Regions from separate parts of the Burkholderia cepacia complex sp. TUM26381 genome, predicted to be linked through region 4. Evidence: riboswitches for the same ligand, from Rfam matches in the RefSeq annotation. Region 4 holds a riboswitch; each other region holds the start of a gene.

Region 1 (5,441 bases), on a different replicon from region 4:
GTCGCCGGCATCCTTGATCGTGCCGGCTTCGGCGCCGTCGGCCGTGGTGCGGCAGAACTCGAGCCGCATCATCACGCGTTGCCCCTTCGGCAGCACGATCTCGACCGCGTCGTCCGCCTGGCCCGCGAGCAGCAGCCGCGCGGCGGCGAGCGACGTCGCGGTCGCGCAGCTGCCGGTCGTATAGCCGAAGCGCAGCGGCGCGGGCTGTTCGGGGGTTTCGTCGCGCATCACGCGTCCGTTGCGTTCGCCGGATTCGACGCGCCGGCCGTGGCGATCGCATCGGCCCTGTCGTCCGCGTCGGGCTTGCGCACGTCATATAGCGTGACCGGCAGCGGCTGACGCCACGTGTCGAAGCGGCCGAGCGGCTCCGCATGCGCGAGCGACACGCGCGTGAGCGTGCCGCCGTGCGCGTCGCGCCACGCGGCGAGCGCCATCTCGCCCTGCAGCGTGACCGCGTTCGCGACCAGCCGGCCGCCGGGTTTCAGCGACGACCAGCACGCGTCGAGCACGCCGGGCGCCGTCGCACCGCCGCCGATGAAGATCGCGTCGGGCGTGGCAAGCCCCGCAAGCGCATCGGGTGCGCGGCCCGCGACGAGTTGCAGGCCCGGCACGCCGAGCGCATCACGGTTGTGTTCGATGAAACGCTGCCGTTCCGCATGCGCCTCGATCGCGATTGCCTGGCAGGATGGATGCGCGCGCATCCATTCGATGCCGATCGAGCCGCTGCCCGCGCCGACGTCCCACAGCAGCTCGCCGGGCGCGGGCGCGAGGCGGCCGAGCGTCATCGCGCGCAGGTCGCGCTTGGTGAGCTGGCCGTCGTGGCGGTATGCATCGTCGGGCAGGCCGGGCGTGAGCGCGCGGCGCGGCGCGTCGGGGCCGGCCTGGCAGTCGAGCGCGACGAGGTTGAGCGCGGCCGTTTCGGCGACGGTCCAGTCCTGCGCGAGGCCGTCGAGACGCCGTTCGAGCGGGCCGCCCAGATGTTCGAACACGCTGATGCGCGTCGGCCCGAAGCCGCGTGCGGCGAGCTCGGCCGCGACGGCGGCCGGCGTGCGGCCGTCGGCGCTCAGTACGAACAGGCGCCGCCCCGGCAGCAGGTGCTGCGCGAGCGTCGCGAGCGGACGCCCGACAAGCGAGACCGCGCCGACGTCCTGCAGCGCCCAGCCCAGGCGCGCGGCCGCGAGCGACAGCGACGACGGCGCGGGCAGCACGCGCCATTCGTCGGGGGAAAGCTGGCGCGCGAGCGTCGCGCCGACGCCGAACAGCATCGGGTCGCCGCTCGCGAGCACACATACGGGCGAGCCGCGCCGCGCGAGCACGCCCGCGAGATCGAACGGCGACGGCCACGCTTCGCGTTCGGCACGCAGCCGTGCCGGCAGCATGTCGAGATGCCGTTTCGCACCGACCACGCGCATCGCGTCGAGCAGCGCGCGTCGTGCGCTGCGCCCGAGCCCCGCGTAACCGTCGTCGCCGATGCCCACTACCGTCAGCCACGCCGTCATGCACCCTTCCCCATCGTTCGATTTCCTGCCATGTGTTGCGATGCGCAGCCGCCGTGCCGCTGCGCGTTGTTCCGTTGACGGCCGCCGCCACCGCCTGCCCGGGCGCGGATGCGGCAGCGATTTCAGCCGCGCGGCATGCCGCCGAGATAGTTCAGCAAGGTCAGATACATGCCGGCGATCGATGCGACCAGCAGCCAGCCGAGCAGCAGCCACACGAGCGGCCGTACGCCGCCTCGCCGGAACAGCCAGGTTCCACCTGCCACGATCGGCACGACGAGGCCGGCGAGCCCGACATTCTTGGGCCACTCCGCGGACGGCGCAAATGGAATCAGCACGAATGCGAGCAGCATCCATGCGGGAATGGCCAGCAAGGCCAGCGCAATCCCCATGCCGAACAGCTCCGTCCTGCCGAGTTTCATCATTGCGGATCCCGGCGCGTCGCCGGTCGAATGCCGAGCCGCCAATCGTACCATCCACGCGACCGCTCGCAGTCCGCCACAGCCATGCTGCGACACGGTCCCGGCGCCAATCGCCGATGTCGGGCCGGTGCCGAAATCGGGTATCCTACGGCCGTTCGTTCGCCGGTGCCCTTCGGGGCCGAAGAGGGAACACAGGGCGCGTTGCGCGCCGCTGTGGCTGCCCCCGCAACTGTAGACAGCGAGCCGATCTCCCCCTCATGCCACTGGTTTCACCGGGAAGGCCGGGAGCCGGTGCCGACCTGTCAGCCAGGAGACCTGCCGGCCTGAAAGTGCGTGCGTGCCAGTCGGCGTCGGGCGGGGTGTACCGATGCGTTGGCCGCGGCGCGACACTGTCCCGGTATCCCGTTGAGTTCCGCCCCCGATTCGATTCCTGCGTCGCCCGCCGTGCGCCCGTCGGCTTGCCCGGGGCTCGTGCGCGTGGTCGCGGCCGCCGACGGCGGGCTGTGCCGGATCAAGCTGCCGGGCGGCCGGCTCGACGCGCGCCAGGCGCGTGCGATCGCCGCCGCCGCGCGTCAATACGGCTCCGGCGCGATCGACGCGACCAATCGCGCGAATCTCCAGCTACGCGGCATTCGCGACGGCGCTGCCGATGCGCTGACGCGCACCTTGCTCGACGCGGGGCTTGGCCCGCGCGTCGATGCGGCCGCGGACCCGGCCGCCGACACAGCCGCACTTGCTGCAAGCGACGACGTCCGCAACATCCTGCTCAGCCCGCTCGCCGGGCACGATCCCGCCGCGCTCGTCGACAGTCACGCACTCGCCCTTCCGCTGCTCGACATGCTCGCGCATGAGCCGCGCCGTGGCGAGCTGTCGCCGAAGTTCTCGATCCAGCTCGACGGCGGCGAATCGGTCGCGGCACTCGATCATCCGCATGACATCTGGCTGGCCGCATGGCGCCGCGCAGACGGTGCGGTACGCATCGCGGCCGGGCTGTCCGGCTGCCCGCCGGTCGCGGATGGCGACCGTCCTGCGTCGGTCGACGTGTCGCCCGACCAGGCTGTCGCGCTGGTCCGCGCACTGCTGCTCGCGTTCCTCGATCTCGCGCCGGCCGATGTCACGCGGATGCGTGCCGTGCTCGCGACAGCCGGCGAACGTGCGTTATTCGAGCGCGCACAGCACTACCTGCCCTTCCCGCTCGCGGCCGATCCCGCGCTCGCCGGCTGGCGGCGCATGCCCGCTCACCCGGCGCTGCGGTTCGGCGCGCACCCGTCGCTCGATGCGGCGCGCTGCAGCGTCGGCGTGCAATGCGTACTCGGGCGGCTCGACGCGGCGCAACTGGAACAGCTCGCCGCATTGGCCGAAGCCGACGGCGACGGCACGCTGTCGATGACGCCGTGGCAAGGCCTGTTTCTGCACGGCGTGCCGAACGAACGCGCACCGGCCACGCGCGACGCACTCGCGACGATCGGCCTCGTTTGCCAGTCATCCGACCCGCTTGCGACGTTCGTCGCCTGCACCGGCAGCGCGGGCTGCGCGAAAGCGCGCGCCGATACGAAACGCGACGCGCTCGCGCTCGCCGCGCACATCGGCCATCCGGTCGATGTGCACCTGACCGGTTGCGAACGCCATTGCGCGCTGCCGCGTCCCGCGACGCATACGCTCGTCGCGGTGGCGCCCGCGCATTACGACCTTTATCGGCGCGACGCGGCCGAGGGCCTCGGCGCCCCGCTCGCGCGCCATCTGACGATTGACCAGGCCGCAGCCCGTTTGGCGGGCGCGCGCCACAGCCAGGACACCACCGATGCTTGACTACATTCGCGACGGGCAGGAAATCTACCGGCAGTCGTTCGCGACGATCCGTGCCGAGGCCGACCTGTCGCAGGTTCCGCCCGACCTCGAGAAACTCGCGGTGCGCGTGATCCATGCGTGCGGGATGGTCGACGTCGTGTACGACCTGCGTTTTTCGGCCGGCGCCGGTACGGCGGGCCGCACGGCGCTCGCGGCCGGCGCGCCGATCCTGTGCGACGCGCGGATGGTCGCCGAAGGCATCACGCGCGCGCGGCTGCCGGCCGGCAACCGCGTGATCTGCACGCTCGGCGAGCCGGAGGTGCCCGACCTCGCACGGCACCTCGGCAACACGCGTTCGGCCGCCGCGCTCGAACTGTGGCGCCCGCATCTCGCGGGCAGCGTCGTCGTGATCGGCAATGCGCCGACCGCGCTGTTCCACCTGCTCGACATGATCGACGCCGGCGCCCCGCGCCCTGCACTGATCCTCGGCTTTCCGGTCGGCTTCATCGGCGCGGCCGAATCGAAGGCGATGCTCGACGCCGACAGCCGCGGCGTGCCGTACATCGCGCTGCTCGGCCGGCGCGGCGGCAGTGCGATGGCCGCCGCCGCGGTCAACGCGCTCGCGACGGAGGCCGAATGACGACCGCGCGTGGACAACTGTTCGGCGTCGGCGTCGGCCCTGGCGATCCTGAACTGATGACGATCAAGGCGCTGCGCGTGCTGCAGGCGGCGCCCGTGGTCGCGTATTTCGTCGCGAAGGGCAAGAAAGGCAATGCGTACGGCATCGTCGAAGCGCACCTGCTCGACGGGCAGACGCAGTTGCCGCTCGTCTATCCGGTGACGACCGAAGCGCTGCCGCCGCCGCTCTGCTACGAGACCGTGATCGCCGACTTCTACGATACGGCTGCCGAGATCGTTGCCGCACACCTCGATGCAGGCCGCGACGTCGCGGTGATCTGCGAAGGCGATCCGTTCTTCTACGGCTCGTACATGTACCTGCACGACCGCCTCGCGCCGCGCTACGACACCGAGGTCATCCCGGGCGTGTGCGCGATGCTCGGCGGCACGGCCGTGCTCGGCCAGCCGCTCGTCTATCGCAACCAGAGCCTGTCGGTGCTGTCCGGCGTGCTGCCCGAGCACGAGCTGCGCGAACGGCTTGCGCGCGCCGACGCCGCCGTCGTGATGAAACTCGGCCGCAATTTCGACAAGGTGCGGCGCGTGCTCGACGAGCTCGGGCTCGCGAAACGCGCGCTGTACGTCGAGCGCGCGACGATGGCGAACCAGCGCATCGTGCCGCTCGACCAGGTCGACCCGATGGCGTCGCCGTATTTCTCGCTGCTCGTCGTGCCGGGGGAAAAATGGCAAGGATGACGACTGCGCCCGCGATCGTGATTCTCGGGGCGGGCGCGCTTGACACCGCGCGACGCATCCAGGCGCGCTACCCGGGCGCAAGCGTGCACGGCCTCGCGTCGCGCGTCGACGCCGACGTGCCGTTCGACGAACTCGGCGCGCACCTGCGCGAACTCTATGCGCGCGGCTTGCCGATCGTCGCGCTGTGCGCGGCCGGCATCGTGATCCGCTGCCTCGCGCCCGCGCTCGCCGACAAGGGCGTCGAGCCGCCCGTGCTCGCGGTCGCGGAAGACGGCTCGGCCGTCGTGCCGCTGCTCGGCGGGCTGACGGGCGTCAATGCGATCGCGCGCGAAATCGCCACATGCGTCGGCGTCGCGCCGGCGAT
Region 2 (5,441 bases), 1.1 Mb from region 4:
CGAGCGCGGCTGGTCGTCGCGCACGAACGACCAGTTCAGGATCGTCACGGGGCCGGTCAGCATGCCCTTCATCGGCTTGGTCGTCAGCGACTGCGCGTACGCGATCCATTCGACCGTCATGGCCTTCGGGCGGCTGATGTCGCCGAACAGGATCGGCGGCTTCACGCAGCGCGAACCGTACGACTGCACCCAGCCGAACTGGCTGAATGCGTAGCCGTCGAGCTGCTCGCCGAAGTATTCGACCATGTCGTTGCGCTCGGCTTCGCCGTGCACGAGCACGTCGAGTTCGAGCGCTTCCTGCTCGCGGACGCTGCGTTCGATCTCGGCCTGCATCGCCGTGCGGTAGCCGGCCTCGTCCAGCGCGCCGGCCTTGAACTGGCTGCGCGCCTGGCGGATTTCGGCGGTCTGCGGGAACGAACCGATCGTCGTCGTCGGGAAGGCCGGCAGGTTCAGTCGTGCCGACTGCTTCGACGCACGTTGCGTGTACGGGCTCACGCGGTTGCCGAGCTGCGCGTCGATGCGCGCAATCGCGGCCTTCACCGCCGGGTTGTTCACGCGCGGCGAGCGGCGGCGCGAATCGATCGCGGCGGCATTCGCGGCGAGCGAATCGGCCACCTTGTCGCGGCCTTCGTTCAGCGCGGTCGCGAGCACCGTCAGTTCGTCGAGTTTCTGCAGCGCGAACGCAAGCCACGAGCGGATTTCCGCATCGAGCTTCTCCTCGCTCGCGAGATCGACCGGCACGTGCAGCAGCGAGCACGACGGCGCGAGCCACAGGCGATCGCCGAGCTGCTGAGCGAGCGGTTCGAGCCAGTCGAGCGTCGCGTTCAGGTCCGTCTTCCAGATGTTGCGGCCGTTGATCGCGCCCACCGACAGCACGCGCTCGGGCGGCAGTTCACGTACCAGTGCGTCGATTTCGTCGCGTGCGTTGATCGCGTCGACATGCAGGCCGTCGACCGGCAACGAGGCAGCGAGCGTCAAGTTGTCCTGAAGCTGGCCGAAGTAGGTGGCGAGCAACACCTTGATGCGGCGCGTTTCCAGCGCGGCATACGCGGTACGGAACGCCTGGCGCCATTCGGCATCGAGCTCGGCCACGAGAATCGGCTCGTCGATCTGCACCCATTCGACGCCCTGCGCGGTCAGCGTGTCGAGCAGCGCGCCGTACACGGGCAGCAGCTTCGGCAGCAGCGCGAGCCGATCGGATTCGTCCTTCGCCTTGCCGAGCCACAGGTATGTGACGGGGCCGAGGATCACCGGCTTCGCGTTCACGCCCTGCGCGTTTGCCTCGGCCAGTTGCTGCAGCAGGCGCGACGGGTCGAGCGAGAAGTTCGTGTCCGCGTGGAACTCCGGCACGATGTAGTGATAGTTCGTGTCGAACCACTTCGTCATTTCACCGGCCGCGACACCGCCGCAGCATGCGGCGTGTTCTTCCGCCGACTGCGCCGAGCGGCCGCGCGCGACGCGGAAATAGTTGTCGAGCGCATCGCCGTGGAAGTCCTGCACGCGCTTCGGCAGGTTACCGAGCGTGAAGCTCATGTCGAGCACCTGGTCGTAGAACGCGAAGTCGCCGATCGGCGCGAGATCGAGATCGCGCTGGTCGTGCCAGTGGCGCTGACGCAGCTCGGTGCCGAGCGCCTTCAGCGCGTCGCGCGACGACTCGCCCTTCCAGTAGCGCTCGAGACCGAACTTGAGTTCGCGCTTCGCGCCGATGCGCGGAAAACCGAGGTTGTGTGTCGTAACCATGAAGCTGCCGTCCAGAGAAAAATTGAAGATCCGGCAGTCATCATAGGGATTTCAAACCATGAAATAAAATGGCATTATTTCATTCATCCATTAAAATTTCTCATGCATTCGTTGCGCAGGCAAAATCCATGCTGGAACGATTCCATCTCGTCGTCATTCGTGAAGTCGAGCGCCAGGGCTCACTGACCGCGGCCGCCAATGCGCTGCACCTCACGCAATCGGCGCTCAGCCATACCGTCCGGAAAATCGAGCAGCAGCTCGGCACGCCGATCTGGGACCGCGAAGGCCGTGGCCTGCGGCTCACACAGGGCGGCCAATATCTGCTGAAACTGGCGAACCGGCTGCTGCCGCAGTTCGAGCTTGCCGAGGAGCGGATGAAGCAGTACGCGAAGGGCGAGCGCGGCACGCTGCGCATCGGGATGGAGTGCCACCCGTGCTACCAGTGGCTGCTGAAGGTCGTGTCGCCGTACCTGTCGCGCTGGCCCGACGTCGACGTGGACGTGAAGCAACGCTTCCAGTTCGGCGGTATCGGCGCGCTGTTCGGCTATGACATCGACGTGCTCGTGACGCCCGATCCGCTGAACAAGCCGGGCCTGCGCTTCGATTCCGTGTTCGACTACGAGCAGGTGCTGGTGGTCGCCGACTCGCACCGGTTCGCGAACGCCGACTACGTGACGCCCGAGCAACTGACCGACGAGATCCTGATCACGTACCCGGTCGAAACCGACCGGCTCGACATCTACAACCAGTTCCTGACGCCGGCCGGCATCGTGCCTCGGCGGCACAAGTCGATCGAGACGACCGACATCATGTTGCAAATGGTGGCGAGCGAACGCGGCGTGGCCGCGCTGCCGAGATGGCTGGCCCACGAGTACGCGGACCGGATGCCGGTCGTGCCGGTCAAGCTCGGCAAGAAGGGAATCGCGAAGCAGATCTTCCTCGGCATCCGCGAAGCGGACGCCTCGATCGACTATCTGGCCGCGTTCGTCGCGCTGGCGCGCGAATCGACGTGGAGCGCGCCGCGCATGCTGCGCTAGGCGCGCCCGGTTGCGCTGCGCGTCAGGCGGCGCGCAGGCCGATGCGTTCGCTGCGCTCGACCCACGCGCCGAACAGCAGCCCGATCGTCGTCCACATGATCACCTGCATGCCGATAGCCGCAACGCGGAACTTCCACAGCACGGCCGCCGGGAAATCGGCCGGTAACTCGCTGACCGACGGCAGCCCGATCTGCACGGCCGCGATGATCGCGACAAACACGAGCCCGGCGACGATCGACGCGTTCCACTGGCCGAGCTTTGCCAGCAAATGGCGGCGCACGCTGACCGAGAACACCATCGTCGCGACCGAGATCGCGATCATCAGGAAAAACAGGCCCGTGCGATAGCCGATCGTGTCGGGATCGCCGACCGACGGCGGATTGGCCGGGTACTTGAGGTTCGGCACGATCACGAGCGCGATGAACGCCGCCAGCGCGAGCCACGCGGCCAGCGGTCGCGCGGGGAGGCGGCTGCCTCGCCCATAGGCAAACGCGAAGACCAGCGAGAACAGCCCGCCGAATGCCGCGCCGTAGGTCACGACACCCGTCAGCAGGCCGAGGCCGGCCTGCGTGTGACGGCTGACCAGTTCGGGCTCCGGTGCCTCGCCTTTGGCAGCGTCGGCTTTTTCTTCGAAGGAGATTGCCTGATCGACTTGCGGTTCGCCGACGATTTTCGCGAAACCGAACGTGAGGAGGCCCGCGGCGATGCCTGCGAGCATCCCGCGCATGAGCAGCTTTCCGACCATCTTGACCTCCGCGTCAGTGGCAGGGAAAGCCGAGCAGATGGCGGCCGTCGTGGACGAATTCGTGAACGTACATGCCCGGCACGAGCGACGTTGCGCCCTGTTCCGCGCCGACGAAATAAAGCGCGAGCAACAGGATCAGGCCGACGAATATGGCCCAGGGCAACAGTTCACGGACGGGGATGGGTGCCGGCACGACTGCCGGCTTCAGCACTGCTTCGCTCATGGATGCACCTCAGGGGAATCGCGCCCCGGCAAATGTTGGATGGGTACGAAGGCAGGTCTGGCTTCCGGGATCATCGATCACCGGTTACAGTGGCGCGACCGCGCCGGGATTGCACCGGCTTCCGCGTTTCGTATCGGGCGAATTGTACGCGCGAACGTTCGCGGAATGAAGGGACCGCTCGCGAACGATTGCCCCCGGCCCGGATCCTACGAAGCCCGACATGACCCTGCCTGCCACGCTGTACCTGATCGCGCATGCATCGACCCGGGCGATGCGCACCGGCACGTTTCCCGACGACGATCCGCTCGATGCACACGGGCTCGCCGAAGCCGCTGCATTGCGCGACCGGTGGGCAAGCATCGCCGGCTCACTCGCGCTGTGCAGCCCTGCACGCTGTGCACGGCAGACCGCCGACGCACTCGGTCTGCGCTCCGAAACTGACGACGCGCTGCGCGACATCGATTACCGAAACTGGCGCGGCAAGCGCTTGCACGACCTTGCACGCGACTTGCCGGACGAACTGGGTACGTGGATCGGCGACCCGTCCGCGGCGCCGCACGGCGGCGAATCGTTCGAAGCAGCCATGCGCCGCGTCGGCACATGGTTGAATGCGCTGCGACACGACCGCGACATCGTCGCGATCACGCATGCGCCGATCGTTCGCGCGGCCGCCGCCCATGCGCTGCGGATGGATTCCAGGGCGGCAACCCGTATCGGCGTCGCGCCGCTGTCCTGCACGACGCTCGTTGCATCGCCGGATGGATGGACGTTGATTGCGGACGGCAACGCGTAGGCCCGCATTGCGCTCACGATGTGGGCAACGATGCGTGCCGGTACGTCGCGTCACGAATGCATGCCTTCAATCACCTTACGCATCTGCAAGACACACCGTTCGTCCTCCCGACTGTCATCAAACTGACGGCTAGCCGCAGCTAGGATCGGACGCGGTTCCCTTACGAGATGCCGTCATGAATCAACCTGCTTCGTCCGCACCGAACACGCCGGGCTCCGTCGAACGCACCAGGCAGGTCGGCTATGCCGTCTTCCTGCTGGTGCTCGTGCTCGGCGCCGTCTATATCGCCACGCACCTGATCGACGATCTGTCACCGGTCCGCGAAGGAAAGCTGTTCCCTTACCTGCTGCTCGGCGCCGCGCTGCTGATCGCACTCGGCTTCGAATTCGTCAATGGCTTCCACGACACCGCGAACGCGGTCGCCACCGTGATCTATACGCACTCGCTGACGCCGAACGTCGCGGTGATCTGGTCGGGCATGTGGAACTTCCTCGGCGTGATGGTCTCGAGCGGCGCAGTCGCATTCGGCATCCTGCAGTTGCTGCCGGTCGAGCTGATCCTGCAGGTCGGCAGCGGCTCGGGCTTCGCGATGGTGTTCGCGCTGCTGATCGCCGCGATCGTGTGGAACCTCGCAACCTGGTATTTCGGATTGCCGTCATCGAGCTCGCATACGCTGATCGGGTCGATCATCGGCGTCGGGCTGATGAACCAGCTGATGCACGGGCCGTCCGGCACGAGCGGCGTCGACTGGGGCCAGGCGCTCGGCGTGGGCAAGTCGCTGCTGTTCTCGCCGATCGTCGGCTTCCTGTGCGCGTCGTTGCTGCTCCTCGTGCTGAAGGCGCTCGTGCGGATTCCGGCGCTGTACAAGGAGCCGCCGAAGGATCAACCGCCGCCGTTCTGGAT
Region 3 (5,441 bases), on a different replicon from region 4:
GCGTCGCGGCCAGCGCGACCCGCTGCCGCTCGCCGCCCGACAGCGACAGGACGTCGCGCGACGCGAGCGCGGTCAGGTCGAACGTCGCGAGCGCATCGCGCGCGGCCGTTCGGTCGCCGTCGCGCTCCCAGCCCCAGCCGCCGAGATACGGAAAGCGGTTGAGCAGCACCGTGTCGAACACGGTCGCGCTGAACGCATCGTGCAATTGCTGCGGCATCAGCGCGCGGCGTTGCGCAAGTTGTTCGGGGCGCCACGCGGCAAGCGGCCGGCCGTCGATCTCGACGTGTCCGCCGGCCGGCGGCTGCAGCCCCGCGAGCGTCGCGAGCAGCGTCGTCTTGCCTGCGCCGTTCGGCCCCGCGACACACCAGATCTCGCCTGGGCGGAACGCCTGCGTGAAGCGGTCGAGCAGCGTGCGCGCGCCGGCCTTCAGCGTCAGGTCGACGGCCGCGCAAGTCATGTCGCCGCCATCGGCGTATCGTGCGGCATCCGTCATCGCATCGGTCTCCTCAACAACATCCACAGGAACACCGGTACGCCGATCAACGCGGTCATCACGCCGACCGGCAACTGCGCGGGCGCGATCGCGGTGCGCGCGAGCAGGTCGGCCGCCATCACGCCGCCGCCGCCCGCGAGCATCGCGGCCGGCAGCAGCATTCGCTGGTCGTTGCCGAACGCGAGCCGCAGCGCATGCGGCACGACGAGTCCGACGAAGCCGATCGTGCCGGCCGTCGTCACCGCGGCCGCGGCGGCCAGCGACGCGACGAGATAGATCCGCACGCGCAGGCGCGCGACGGGCACGCCGAGCGCCTGCGCAGTCGCGTCGCCGCGCAGCAGCACGTTCAGTTGCGGCGCGGCCGGCAGCGCGACGCAGGCGGCCAGCAGCAGCGCACTCCATGCGAACCACGGCGCCGTCACGCCGTTGAGGTCGCCCGTGAGCCAGAAGATGATGCCGCGCAGCCGCGCATCGGGCGCGAGCGACAGCAACAGCGTGACGAGCGCGCCCCACCCTGCCGCGATCACGACACCGGTGAGCAGCAAGCGTGGCGACGCGTCGCGCGAATCGCCGCGCCACAGCTCGCGGCGCGCGAGGCCGAGCACGAGCGCGACCGAGACGAGCGAGCCGGCAAATGCGGACGCGTCGACGAGCCACCACGCGCCGCCCGCGATCATCGCGACGAGCGCGAAGCCGGCCGCGCCGCCGGACACGCCGAGCACGTAGGGTTCCGCGAGCGGGTTGCGCAGCAGCACCTGCAGCAGTGCGCCGGCGAGCGCGAGCAGCGCGCCGCACGCGAAGCCGGCGAGCGCGCGCGGCAGGCGCAGCGTGCGGACGATATCGGCGAACAGCGCATCGCCGCCATGCGGCACGAGCGACGCGAGTGCCTGCCACGGCGACATCGGCACGCTGCCGATCGACAGCGACGCGACGAACAGCAGCGCGACCACGGCGGCCAGCGCGGCCCAGATCGCGGCGGCGCGCGCGGCGCTCATGCCGTGCACGGCCGCGCGCATGACGCGCGGCGCATCCGATTGAGGGTGCCGGCCGGACGTGACAGGGACGCCGCGCGGACGATTGGGGTCAGCATCGAAGAACATTCCGTGAAGCATTGCGCGCCCCGCCTCCCCGCAGGCCACGCGTCACGAAGCCCATGCGGGCTTCCCGTCTCGGCCGGTATCCGGGCTGGCGGCGGTCCGGCTCGCCTTCCCGCGCGTTTCACGCGCAGTGGCCCGCGCCCGCGTGCGACATCTGCACGCAAAACGCGCCCGAGCCGGCCTGCGTCAAGGGACGCGGCCGCTTACCGTTGCGGGGGCAGCGCAGGCTGGTGTGCTCCCGGAGCGCACGCCCTGCTTCCCGTTTAACCGCGCGTGCCACGCGCGAGCACCGAGGCGGCGCCAGTTTAGGAGCGGGTAACGCGAGCGTCAAGGAAGCGTCCGGACACGTACGGGAAGCACCGATTCACGGCAAGAAGCAGGGGTGTTACGACTGGAAACGTTACAGATGTCGGATTGCACGGTATTCCGCGCTAAAATGCTGGGTCTTTAGAGGACGCAGCAAATGCTCAACGAACTCGAAACCTTATCTCAAAATATTGGCCGTCTGATTTCGCTGAACAAGCGCTATCACGCGGAACGGCTCGCGCTCGAGGAGCAGGTCGCGCAATTGCGCGCGGAAGCGGACACGGTCCGCGCGGAACTCGCGGAACTGCGCGACGAACGCAATGCGCTCGCGGCCGAGCGTGACACGCTGTCGGCAAAGATCGACGACGCCCAGGTGAAACTGAACGCGATTCTCGAAAAGCTGCCGCGCTCGAAAAGCGCGGAGCAAGCCGACAACCAGCTCGACCTGCTGGATGCGCAGGCGCGTCCGGATGGCGATGACGCGGCCAGCCACGGAGAACATGCATGAGCACCAAGCAGATCGAAGTCTCGATTCTCGGTCAGGCCTATCGGCTCGCCTGTTCGGCCGAGACCGAAGCGGCGCTGCTCGAGGCCGTCGCGCGGGTCGACGCCGAAATGTCGAAAATCCGCTCGAACAGCTCGGTACGCGGCACCGATCGCATTGCGGTGATGGCGGCGCTGTCGCTCGCATCGGAATTGCTGCGGCTGCAAACGAGCGTGCGGCACGGTGAAGCATTTCCGGCGGAGGAAATCCGTCGTACAATGCACCAGATGAACGAACAGCTCGGCGCGGTGCTCGCACAGCACGAGACGCAGTAACGTTTTAATCGATGCGTCGATTCCCCTTGATCTCTGCGATCAACGGTGGTCAAATTGGCGCATCGAATCACAGTTCAGTCAGCTTCCCTGCCTGGTTCGCCAAGGTCATATATTCCTTGAACCAATGCCATGTGCACGGTTGCGGAAATTTGTAGCACGGGCGCGCGCGTCACTCTGTCTGATGTACCCGAAGTGCTGCTAACTGCGACCAATTCTGAACCCCAGGTTCAGGATGCCGGCCTAGCGGCCAAGGCGGGGGCCTATCCAACGGCATCGGGCACGTCCCGGTGCCGTTTTCTTTTGTAGCAGCCTCTTTCTGCGTCGATCACGATCCATGCAATACTGGCTGATGAAGTCCGAACCGGACGAAGCAAGCATCGACGATCTCGCCAACGCCCCGCAGCGCTCGCTGCCGTGGACCGGCGTGCGCAACTATCAGGCGCGCAATTTCATGCGCGACACGATGAAGATCGGCGACGGCGTGCTGTTCTATCACTCGAGTTGCCCCGAGCCGGGCATCGCGGGCCTCGCCGAAGTGTCGTCGACGCCCTACCCCGATCCCACCCAGTTCGATCCGAACAGCCCCTATTACGACCCGAAATCGACGCAGGAAACGCCGCGCTGGCTGCTCGTCGACGTGCGCTACGTGAACAAGTCGCCGCTCGTGCCGCTCGCCGCCCTGCGCGAACACGACGAGCTCGCCGACATGCGCGTGCTCGCACGCGGCAACCGGCTGTCGATCACACCCGTCACGCGCGCCGAATGGCGGTTCATCACCGAAAAGCTGATGAAGTAAGCGCGCGCCAAAGGTCAAATCTGGTCAGCACGTGCTGCCGTCACGGAACTCGCGGCACTTTCGCGCAGCCTAAGCAACCGCTGCCGGTCGATCGGGCCGGCTGTCGTTTTTTTCGTCGCGCGGTACGCCCGCGTCGCGCACGCGCAATCCGCGTGCGCGCCCTCGCACAAGGAGTCCAACAATGACCAAGAAATCCGCACTCGCGCTGTCGCTCGCCCTCGCCGCTGCCGTTCCCGTCGCGCTGACGCTCGCGTCGCCCGCCGCGCACGCGCAGACCGCAAACCCGCATTTCCCCGAGCCGGCGGGTGTGCTGTCGCTGTCATCGCAGGCCAGCGCCGACGTGCCGCAGGACATCATCCACATCACGCTGTTCTACGAGCAGCAGGCCAAGGATCCGGGCAGCCTCACGGCGCAGTTGAACCAGCGCGCCGACGCGGCGCTGTCGCAGGCGAAGGGCGTATCGGGCGTCACCGCGCACACCGGAGCGTTCTCCGTGTATCCGAGCACCGATCGCGACGGCAAGATTTCCGCGTGGCGCGGCCGTACCGAGGTTGCACTCGAATCGCGCGATTTCGCGGCGGCGTCGAAGCTGGCGGGCCAGTTGTCGAACCTGATGCAGGTCGCAAACGTCGAGTTCTCGCTGTCGCCCGAAGCACAGCGCACGGCCGAGCAGAAGCTCACGACCGAAGCGATCAAGTCGTTCCGCGCACGCGCGGACGAAGCCGCGAAGGCATTCGGCTACAGCAGCTACACGATCCGCGACGTGAATGTCGGCAGCGGCCGCAACGTGCAACCGTACACGCGCATGATGGCGATGGCCGCGGCACCGATGGACAGCGCGAAGATGAGCGCACCGATCGCGGTCGAAGGCGGCAAGGCCACCGTGTCGGTCACCGTCAACGGCTCCGTGCAGATGAAGTAACGCGCATCGCGCAGCTGCCGAAAACGAAAAACGCCGGCCCGAGGGCCGGCGTTTTTTGTTTGCCTTCACGTTGTCGAAGCACGCGTCGATTGCGCGCGCATCGATTTCACATCACGCAGCAGCGTTTGCCGCGCGGCGGCGATACGCCCAGATCATCAACGCGATGCCCGCGAGGATCATCGGCAGCGACAGCCACTGCCCCATCGACAGGCCGAGCGCCAGCAGGCCGAGGAAATCGTCGGGCTCGCGTGCGAACTCGACCGTGAAGCGTGCGAGGCCATAGCCGATCAGGAACAGCGCGGACACGGCGCCCATCGGCCGCGACTTGCGCGAGAAGAAGAACAGCGCGAAGAACAGTGCAACACCTTCGAGCGCGATTTCATAGAGCTGCGAAGGATGGCGCGGCAGCATCTGGTATTGCATGAACACATCGGCGAGATGCCACTTCTCGACGAGCGCCGGATGCTTCGGCAGCCAGGCCGCATCGTCGCGCATCGCGCCCGGGAACAGCATCGCCCACGGTGCCGTCGGATCGGTCACGCGGCCCCACAGTTCGCCGTTGATGAAGTTGCCGAGCCGCCCGGCCGCGAGCCCCGTCGGCACCATCGGCGCGACGAAATCGGTCACCTGCAGCCAGTGCCGCTTGCGCTGCCACGCGAAGAGCACCATCGCGAGCGTCACGCCGAGGAAGCCGCCGTGAAACGACATGCCGCCTTCCCACACCTTGAACACGTCGAGCGGATGCGAGAGGTAGAAATCGGCCTTGTAGAACAGCACATAGCCGAGCCGGCCGCCGAGCACGGTGCCGAGCACGCCGTAGAACATCATGTCGTCGATGTCCTTCGCGGTCCAGCCCTGCGCCGCGACATGCGGCAGTTTCAGGCGGATCCGGCCGACGACGATCGCCGCGATGAAGCCGACGAGATACATGAGGCCGTACCAGCGCACGGCCAGCGGCCCGAGATGGATCGCAACGGGGTCGAAATTCGGGTGAATGATCATGGGTTA
Region 4 (5,441 bases):
GTCAGGTCGGCTTCCGGCGACAGCAGCACCAGCGCGGCCGGCAGCGGCAAGCCTTCGTCGCGGGCGCGCAGCACCATCGCGGCTGCGAGATTGCCGCCGGCCGAGCGGCCGCCGATCACGACGTTTTCCGGCGCGTGGCGCGCCAGCACGTGCGCATAGGTCGCGATGCAATCGTCGAGTGCGGCCGGATACGGATGGCCGGGCGGCATGCGGTAGTCGACGCCGTAGCAGCGCATGCCGAGCCGGTCGGCCTGCATTTGCGCGCCGGCGCGGCACGCGGCGCCGCCGCCGACGATCAGTGCGCCGCCGTGCAGGTCGATGTAGGCGCATGCATCGGACACCGGCGCTTCGGGCGTCGCGACATGCACGTCCGCGTGGCCGGCGCGGATCGTCTCGACGCTCGAACGCAGATACCCGGCGAGCTTCTCGACGGCGGCCGCGTAGTGCTCATCGGCGGCCGCCTTCACGCGCATCCACGCGTCGCGATCGTCCAGCGCCGGCATCACGTGCAGCGCATTCAGCGGCACGCCGTCGTTGCCGACGAGTCGTTGCAACGCGCTTCGCGCTTCGTCGCTGATCGATGCCGGGAAAGGCACGACACGGCTCGCCAGTACGACGCCGTCAGGTTTGTCTTTCATCGCTTGAATTCCAGCCGGCGCGTCATGCGGCCGAAGGCCAGTGGCGCAGCATCACGTCGAGCGCATCGAGGCTGCGCGACCACGACGCATCGGAATCCGGCGCGCTGTGCGAGAAGCCGCCGGCGCCTTCGAGCGTCACGTAGCCCATGAAGAAGCCGCCGAGCAGGCGGATCGCATGGGCCTGCTCGGCATCCGGCAGGTCGTAGCTGCGCAGTACGGCCGAGGTCATCCTCACGAGCCGGCCGCCCGCGCTCCCGGCGGCGCGCTCGGCGCTCACCGGATGGCGCGCGGCCGCAAAGCGGCCGGGATGCGCGCGTGCATAGTCGCGATAGACGTTCGCGAGCGCGGCCAGCGCGTCCTTGCCGGTGCGGCCGGCCAGTGCGTCGGTCGCGCGATCGGCGAGCTCCTGCAGCGCGAACAGCGCGATCCGGCTCTTCAGGTCGTCGAAACTCGGGATATGGGAATACAGGCTGGCCAGCTTGACGTCGAAATGCCGCGCGAGCGCTGCGCCGGTGAGCTGTTCGAAGCCGGTTTCATCGGCGAGCTGCGCGCCGGCTTCGACGAGCTTGTCCATGGTAATGCCGGCACGTGCCATGACGGATGCTATGCAGGTTAGTCAAAAACCTAATTCTATTAGGTTTTGCTGCGATGTCAATTTCCCGTGCGTGCCGGCGCCCGCGACGCAGGCGCCGAGGCGACGCGCCGTCAGAACGTGTAGCTGACCTTGCCGAACGCAGTCCGCCCGAGCGTGTTGTAGCCGTACGCGGTCATGTATTGCCGGTCGAACAGGTTCGACAGCGTGGCCGACACCGTCAGGTGCGAATTGATCCGGTACGACGCGCGCAGGTTCACGGTCAGGTACGACGGCAGGTACGTCGTGTTGACCGGATCGTCGAAGGTCGTCCCGCCGTAGTTCAGCGACGCCCCCGTGCTGAGCGCGTGCAGGTGCAGTTCGTCCCACGTGTGGTCCACGTTCAGGCTGACCGTCTGGCGCGGCCGGCGGTTGAGCCAGCTGTCATGGGTCTCGTCCTGCGGATTCAGGAGGCCGATCGCGACGCTCACCGGCGTGTAGCGGCCGATCGTCCCCTTGTACGACAGGTCGATCCCGCGGATATGCGCGCGGCCGATGTTCATCGGCGAATACGTCGCCGGGTTGTACGCGATCAGGTTGCTGACGCGCGTGTCGTAGATCGCGGCGGTGAACGTGCCGTACGACGTGTTCGCGTCGAGCGCGGCCTCGACCGACGTGCTGCGTTCCGGGCTGAGGTTCGGATTGCCGTAGCCGGGGTAGTACAGGTCGTTGAAACTCGGCAGGCGGAACGCATTGCCGTACGACACGCGCGCCGTATAGACCGGCGTGATCGCCCACGACAGCGCGACATTGCCGGTGTTCACGCCTTGCCCGGCGATGATCTCGCGACGCCCCGCGAGGAACAGCGTCACGCTGCCGAGCGTGGCCGACTGATGCAGCGAGAACGCGGAGTCGTTGCGCGTCGGTATGCCGCCGGGCGCGTCGATCGGCAGGAACGCCTGTTCGCGCGTGAAGTCGTACCCGAGCTTGCTCTCGCCCGATAGCGGCAGGCCGAACAGGTGGAACCCGCGCTCCTGATGGGTCAGGGAGGTCGACGTGCTGATGCGCTGCGAATTGATCTGGTCGGTCGGGATGGCCGGATCGCTCGCGTAGAGGAATTGGCGATCGTTCGCATAACCGAACGACTGGTCGAACTGCGTATCGGGCGTGATGTCGAGATGGAACGCGAGACCGGTCGTCAGCTGGTGATCGAGCTGGCGGTTCGGATAGCCGCTGTTGTCGTAGGACAGGTCGGAGCGGTGATACAGCGCGAACGTCGAGACCGACCAGTTGTCGCGCGCGTAACCGAGGCGCGCATCGAGATCCTGCGCGTGATACGGATTGCGGCCGTCCTCGTGATACGGCAAGACCGGCCGCGTCGAATCGATGCCGGCCGTGTTGTACGTGTGCAGGCCGAGCGAGTAGGTGAGCCCGCCGAGCGCGGCGAGCGGCCCGGTCGACGGCACTGTGCCCGACGTGCGCAACTGCGTGTCGAACGTCTTGTTCGACCCGCCGCCGAACGACACGGTGGTCTGGTTCGGCTGGCTCGACGAGCGGCGCGTGAACAGCTGCACGACACCGCCCATCGCGTTGGCGCCGAACGACGCGGCGGCCGGGCCCGAGATCACTTCGACCCGTTCGAACGCTTCCGTCGGCAGGTCGGCCCACGGCGCGATGCCGGTGGTGGGCGAGCCGATGCGGATGCCGTCGATGAACACGGCGACCTGGCTCGCCGACGAGCCGCGGATGCTGACCGATGCGGACGAACCGGGGCCGCCGTTCTGCGAAACGGTCACGCCGGGCAGCGTCGCAAGCGCCTGAGTGATGCTCGGGTCGCTCGGCGACAGCCGGTCGAGGTCGGTTCGCGTGAGGACCTGGGTCGTCGCATAGCGCCCGTCGAACGATTCGGGCAGGCGACGCGTGTCGGTCACGCTGATCGTCGGCAGGTCGACGCTTTCCACCGGCTGGGGCGGCTGCTGGAGCGCGGTGTCGCCGGCGGCATGGGCGATCGGGGCGAGCAGCGCGGTGGCGGCGGACGTGGCGAGCAGATGGCGAATGTTCATGAGACAGCGGGAGAAGGCGTGTTGCGCGTACGGCGGTCGCGAGCGAAGGGCGGGCAGGTTGTGCATGCCGACGGCGTGTCGGTGCGACGCTTCCGGCTGGGAAGCGGATTCGGGAACGAAGGGCATCTGACGGATCCTGAGGTCGGGTCGTCCATGCAACGGGCGACCGCCAACGGCGGTGCTTGCGCATCGGGACACCCCGCCCGGTGCGGCTGCTGGACCTCGGGTCGATGGCAGGTCTCCTGGCTCGCGGGTCGTCATCCGTGCAGGCCTTCCCGGTTTCCCAGTGGCATGCAGTGGCACGGATTCGCCGCTCACAGTTGCGGGGGCAGCCGCAGTTTCGAGGCGTTGCCCCTCCTGCGTTCCCTTTTGATCCCGTCTCCGGGAACCATCAGCGCGCAAGGGTAATGGCGTGCGCTCGGGCGCGTCAATTGCCGCGCCGCGCGGGGATGCGAAAAAACGTCATTACCCGGCAACTGCTTTCCGAATCCTTTCGCTTATGCGCCGGTGTCGTGTTTTTCGTCTGAAGAATCGGGGTGATCGGGCGCCCAGCGCTCGCGCCGGAACCGGCTCGGCGCGACGCCGGTCCAGCGCACGAACGCGCGCCGGAATGCTTCTTCGCCGCCGAAGCCGAGATACGCGGCCACGCGCGTAATCGGCCAGTCCGTCTCGTGCAGGCATCGCCGTGCCGCATCGGCCAGGCATTGTTCGCGCAGCACGTGATAGCCGCTGTCTTCCGCCGCGAGCCGCCGCCGTAACGTCGCGTCGCTGACGCCGAGCCACGCGGCCAGTTCCGCGAGCGCCGGCAGCGCCTGTTCGCGCGCGAGCGCCGCATCGAGAAAACCGCGCACCTGCTGCGCCCATGACACGACGGCCGGCGCCGCATCGATCAGACGAAACGGAAAGTCGACGAGAAACGCGTCGAGCTCGCCCGGCTGCCGGATCACGCGGCAATCGAGCCGCGTCGCGTCGAACGCGAAGCCGTAGGTTTTCCGGCCGACGTCGACCGGCGCGTTGAACAGCCCGAGCAGCGGCACCGCGTCGTCGCGGCGCGGATGGCCGAGCCACACGCCAGTGGGCCGCAGCGGTTGCCCGATCAGCCAGCCGAACAGCTGCAGATAGCAGAACAGGCCGGTCAAGTCGACGAGGCATGCGGCCGGGCTGCGCGTACGACGCAGCGAGTCCATCCGGAACGTCGCGTGGCCGTCGCGCACCGCGAGCGACAGCACGCCGGCGCGCGGCGTCAGCATCTCGCAGAAGTCGCGCGCGCAGCGGATCGCGTCGGCGAGCGTCGCACAGCTCAGCAGGCAGCGGCACATCAGGTCGACTTCCTGCTTGCGCATCGGCGGATGGCCGTTGCCGCGCGCGACCTGCGCCTCGAGCCGCACGATCGCGTCGCGGTACAGCGCGACGAAGCCGCCCGGCGTCGTCGCCGCTTGCTGCGGTTGCGCCGTGCGGTCGGCCGGCGGCGCGCCGCTGCGCGTGAGTTCGCTCAGCAGGCGCGCGTCGAGACCCGGCAGCACGCGTCCGCTCGCCGGCAATACACGCTGTTTCATGAGTCTCCCGATCTGATCGCTGCGACAGGGGCCGGTGAGCGGGCCGGTAGGGGTTCTTGAGCTGCCCCCACGCAAGAATGCTATCCACGCCGGCCGGCTTCGGCCTCGCCGGAACGGCGTAGGCCGGCCAGCCATCCCGACCCGAACGACCACGGACGATACGCGAATGATCCAGATCGTAGACGAAATCACGCTCGCGCCCGAGCGCATTCCCGACGTGCTCGCGCTGCTGCGCGACCGCTATCTGCCGGGCCATGCGGCACGCGGATTGACGGCGGCCGGCCGCTGGGTGTCGCCGCCCGTCGCGGTGCCGGGGCAGCCGAGCACGCTGTGGCTGACGTGGCAGGTCGACGATGCGTATTCCTATTACCGGATGCGCGCGATGACCGATGGCGACGTGGTGGCGTTCTGGATGGCGGTCGACGGGCTGTGCGATGCGCGCCGCCGCCATGTGATGACGGACGCGGACACGCCGCTGCCCGCGCTGACGGAGGCCGACCATGCGGCATGACACCGCGCAGGTATTCGTTTTGACGGATCACGCTGCAAAAGCGATCGAGCACGCATTGCGCGAGGCCGCGCAGGCGTTGCCGGGCGCGAAACGCGTGACGCT

Evidence for each region. Region 4 has a riboswitch for cobalamin ahead of ACWMMN_RS23730 (TonB-dependent receptor domain-containing protein). Riboswitches for the same ligand answer to the same signal wherever they lie in the genome.
Region 1: linked by a shared signal. The riboswitch ahead of cobG (precorrin-3B synthase) and the one ahead of ACWMMN_RS23730 (TonB-dependent receptor domain-containing protein) in region 4 are both predicted to bind cobalamin.
Region 2: linked by a shared signal. The riboswitch ahead of ACWMMN_RS18710 (CbtB domain-containing protein) and the one ahead of ACWMMN_RS23730 (TonB-dependent receptor domain-containing protein) in region 4 are both predicted to bind cobalamin.
Region 3: linked by a shared signal. The riboswitch ahead of ACWMMN_RS13045 (FecCD family ABC transporter permease) and the one ahead of ACWMMN_RS23730 (TonB-dependent receptor domain-containing protein) in region 4 are both predicted to bind cobalamin.

The regions. Positions count from the first base shown of each region.
Region 1 is NZ_CM172006.1:1,837,360-1,842,800, reverse strand. Features, by position in the region: gene ACWMMN_RS08620 (cobalt-precorrin-5B (C(1))-methyltransferase) at 1-228, opposite strand, end outside; gene cbiE (precorrin-6y C5,15-methyltransferase (decarboxylating) subunit CbiE) at 228-1,499, opposite strand; gene ACWMMN_RS08610 (hypothetical protein) at 1,622-1,918, opposite strand; cobalamin riboswitch at 2,065-2,255, shown strand; gene cobG (precorrin-3B synthase) at 2,363-3,727, shown strand; gene ACWMMN_RS08600 (precorrin-8X methylmutase) at 3,720-4,346, shown strand; gene ACWMMN_RS08595 (precorrin-2 C(20)-methyltransferase) at 4,343-5,077, shown strand; gene cobJ (precorrin-3B C(17)-methyltransferase) at 5,074-5,441, shown strand, end outside.
Region 2 is NZ_CM172007.1:411,053-416,493, reverse strand. Features, by position in the region: gene metE (5-methyltetrahydropteroyltriglutamate--homocysteine S-methyltransferase) at 1-1,740, opposite strand, end outside; gene ACWMMN_RS18720 (LysR family transcriptional regulator) at 1,869-2,777, shown strand; gene ACWMMN_RS18715 (CbtA family protein) at 2,800-3,522, opposite strand; gene ACWMMN_RS18710 (CbtB domain-containing protein) at 3,536-3,745, opposite strand; cobalamin riboswitch at 3,779-3,916, opposite strand; gene ACWMMN_RS18705 (histidine phosphatase family protein) at 3,966-4,538, shown strand; gene ACWMMN_RS18700 (inorganic phosphate transporter) at 4,714-5,441, shown strand, end outside.
Region 3 is NZ_CM172006.1:2,777,627-2,783,067, forward strand. Features, by position in the region: gene ACWMMN_RS13040 (ABC transporter ATP-binding protein) at 1-493, opposite strand, end outside; gene ACWMMN_RS13045 (FecCD family ABC transporter permease) at 490-1,605, opposite strand; cobalamin riboswitch at 1,648-1,899, opposite strand; gene ACWMMN_RS13050 (hypothetical protein) at 2,054-2,404, shown strand; gene ACWMMN_RS13055 (cell division protein ZapA) at 2,401-2,715, shown strand; RNA gene ssrS (6S RNA) at 2,797-2,978, shown strand; gene ACWMMN_RS13065 (EVE domain-containing protein) at 3,050-3,511, shown strand; gene ACWMMN_RS13070 (SIMPL domain-containing protein) at 3,693-4,433, shown strand; gene lgt (prolipoprotein diacylglyceryl transferase) at 4,545-5,435, opposite strand.
Region 4 is NZ_CM172007.1:1,552,143-1,557,583, forward strand. Features, by position in the region: gene ACWMMN_RS23720 (alpha/beta hydrolase) at 1-638, opposite strand, end outside; gene ACWMMN_RS23725 (TetR/AcrR family transcriptional regulator) at 661-1,212, opposite strand; gene ACWMMN_RS23730 (TonB-dependent receptor domain-containing protein) at 1,344-3,272, opposite strand; cobalamin riboswitch at 3,488-3,680, opposite strand; gene ACWMMN_RS23735 (AraC family transcriptional regulator) at 3,770-4,828, opposite strand; gene ACWMMN_RS23740 (hypothetical protein) at 4,995-5,339, shown strand; gene ACWMMN_RS23745 (Dabb family protein) at 5,329-5,441, shown strand, end outside.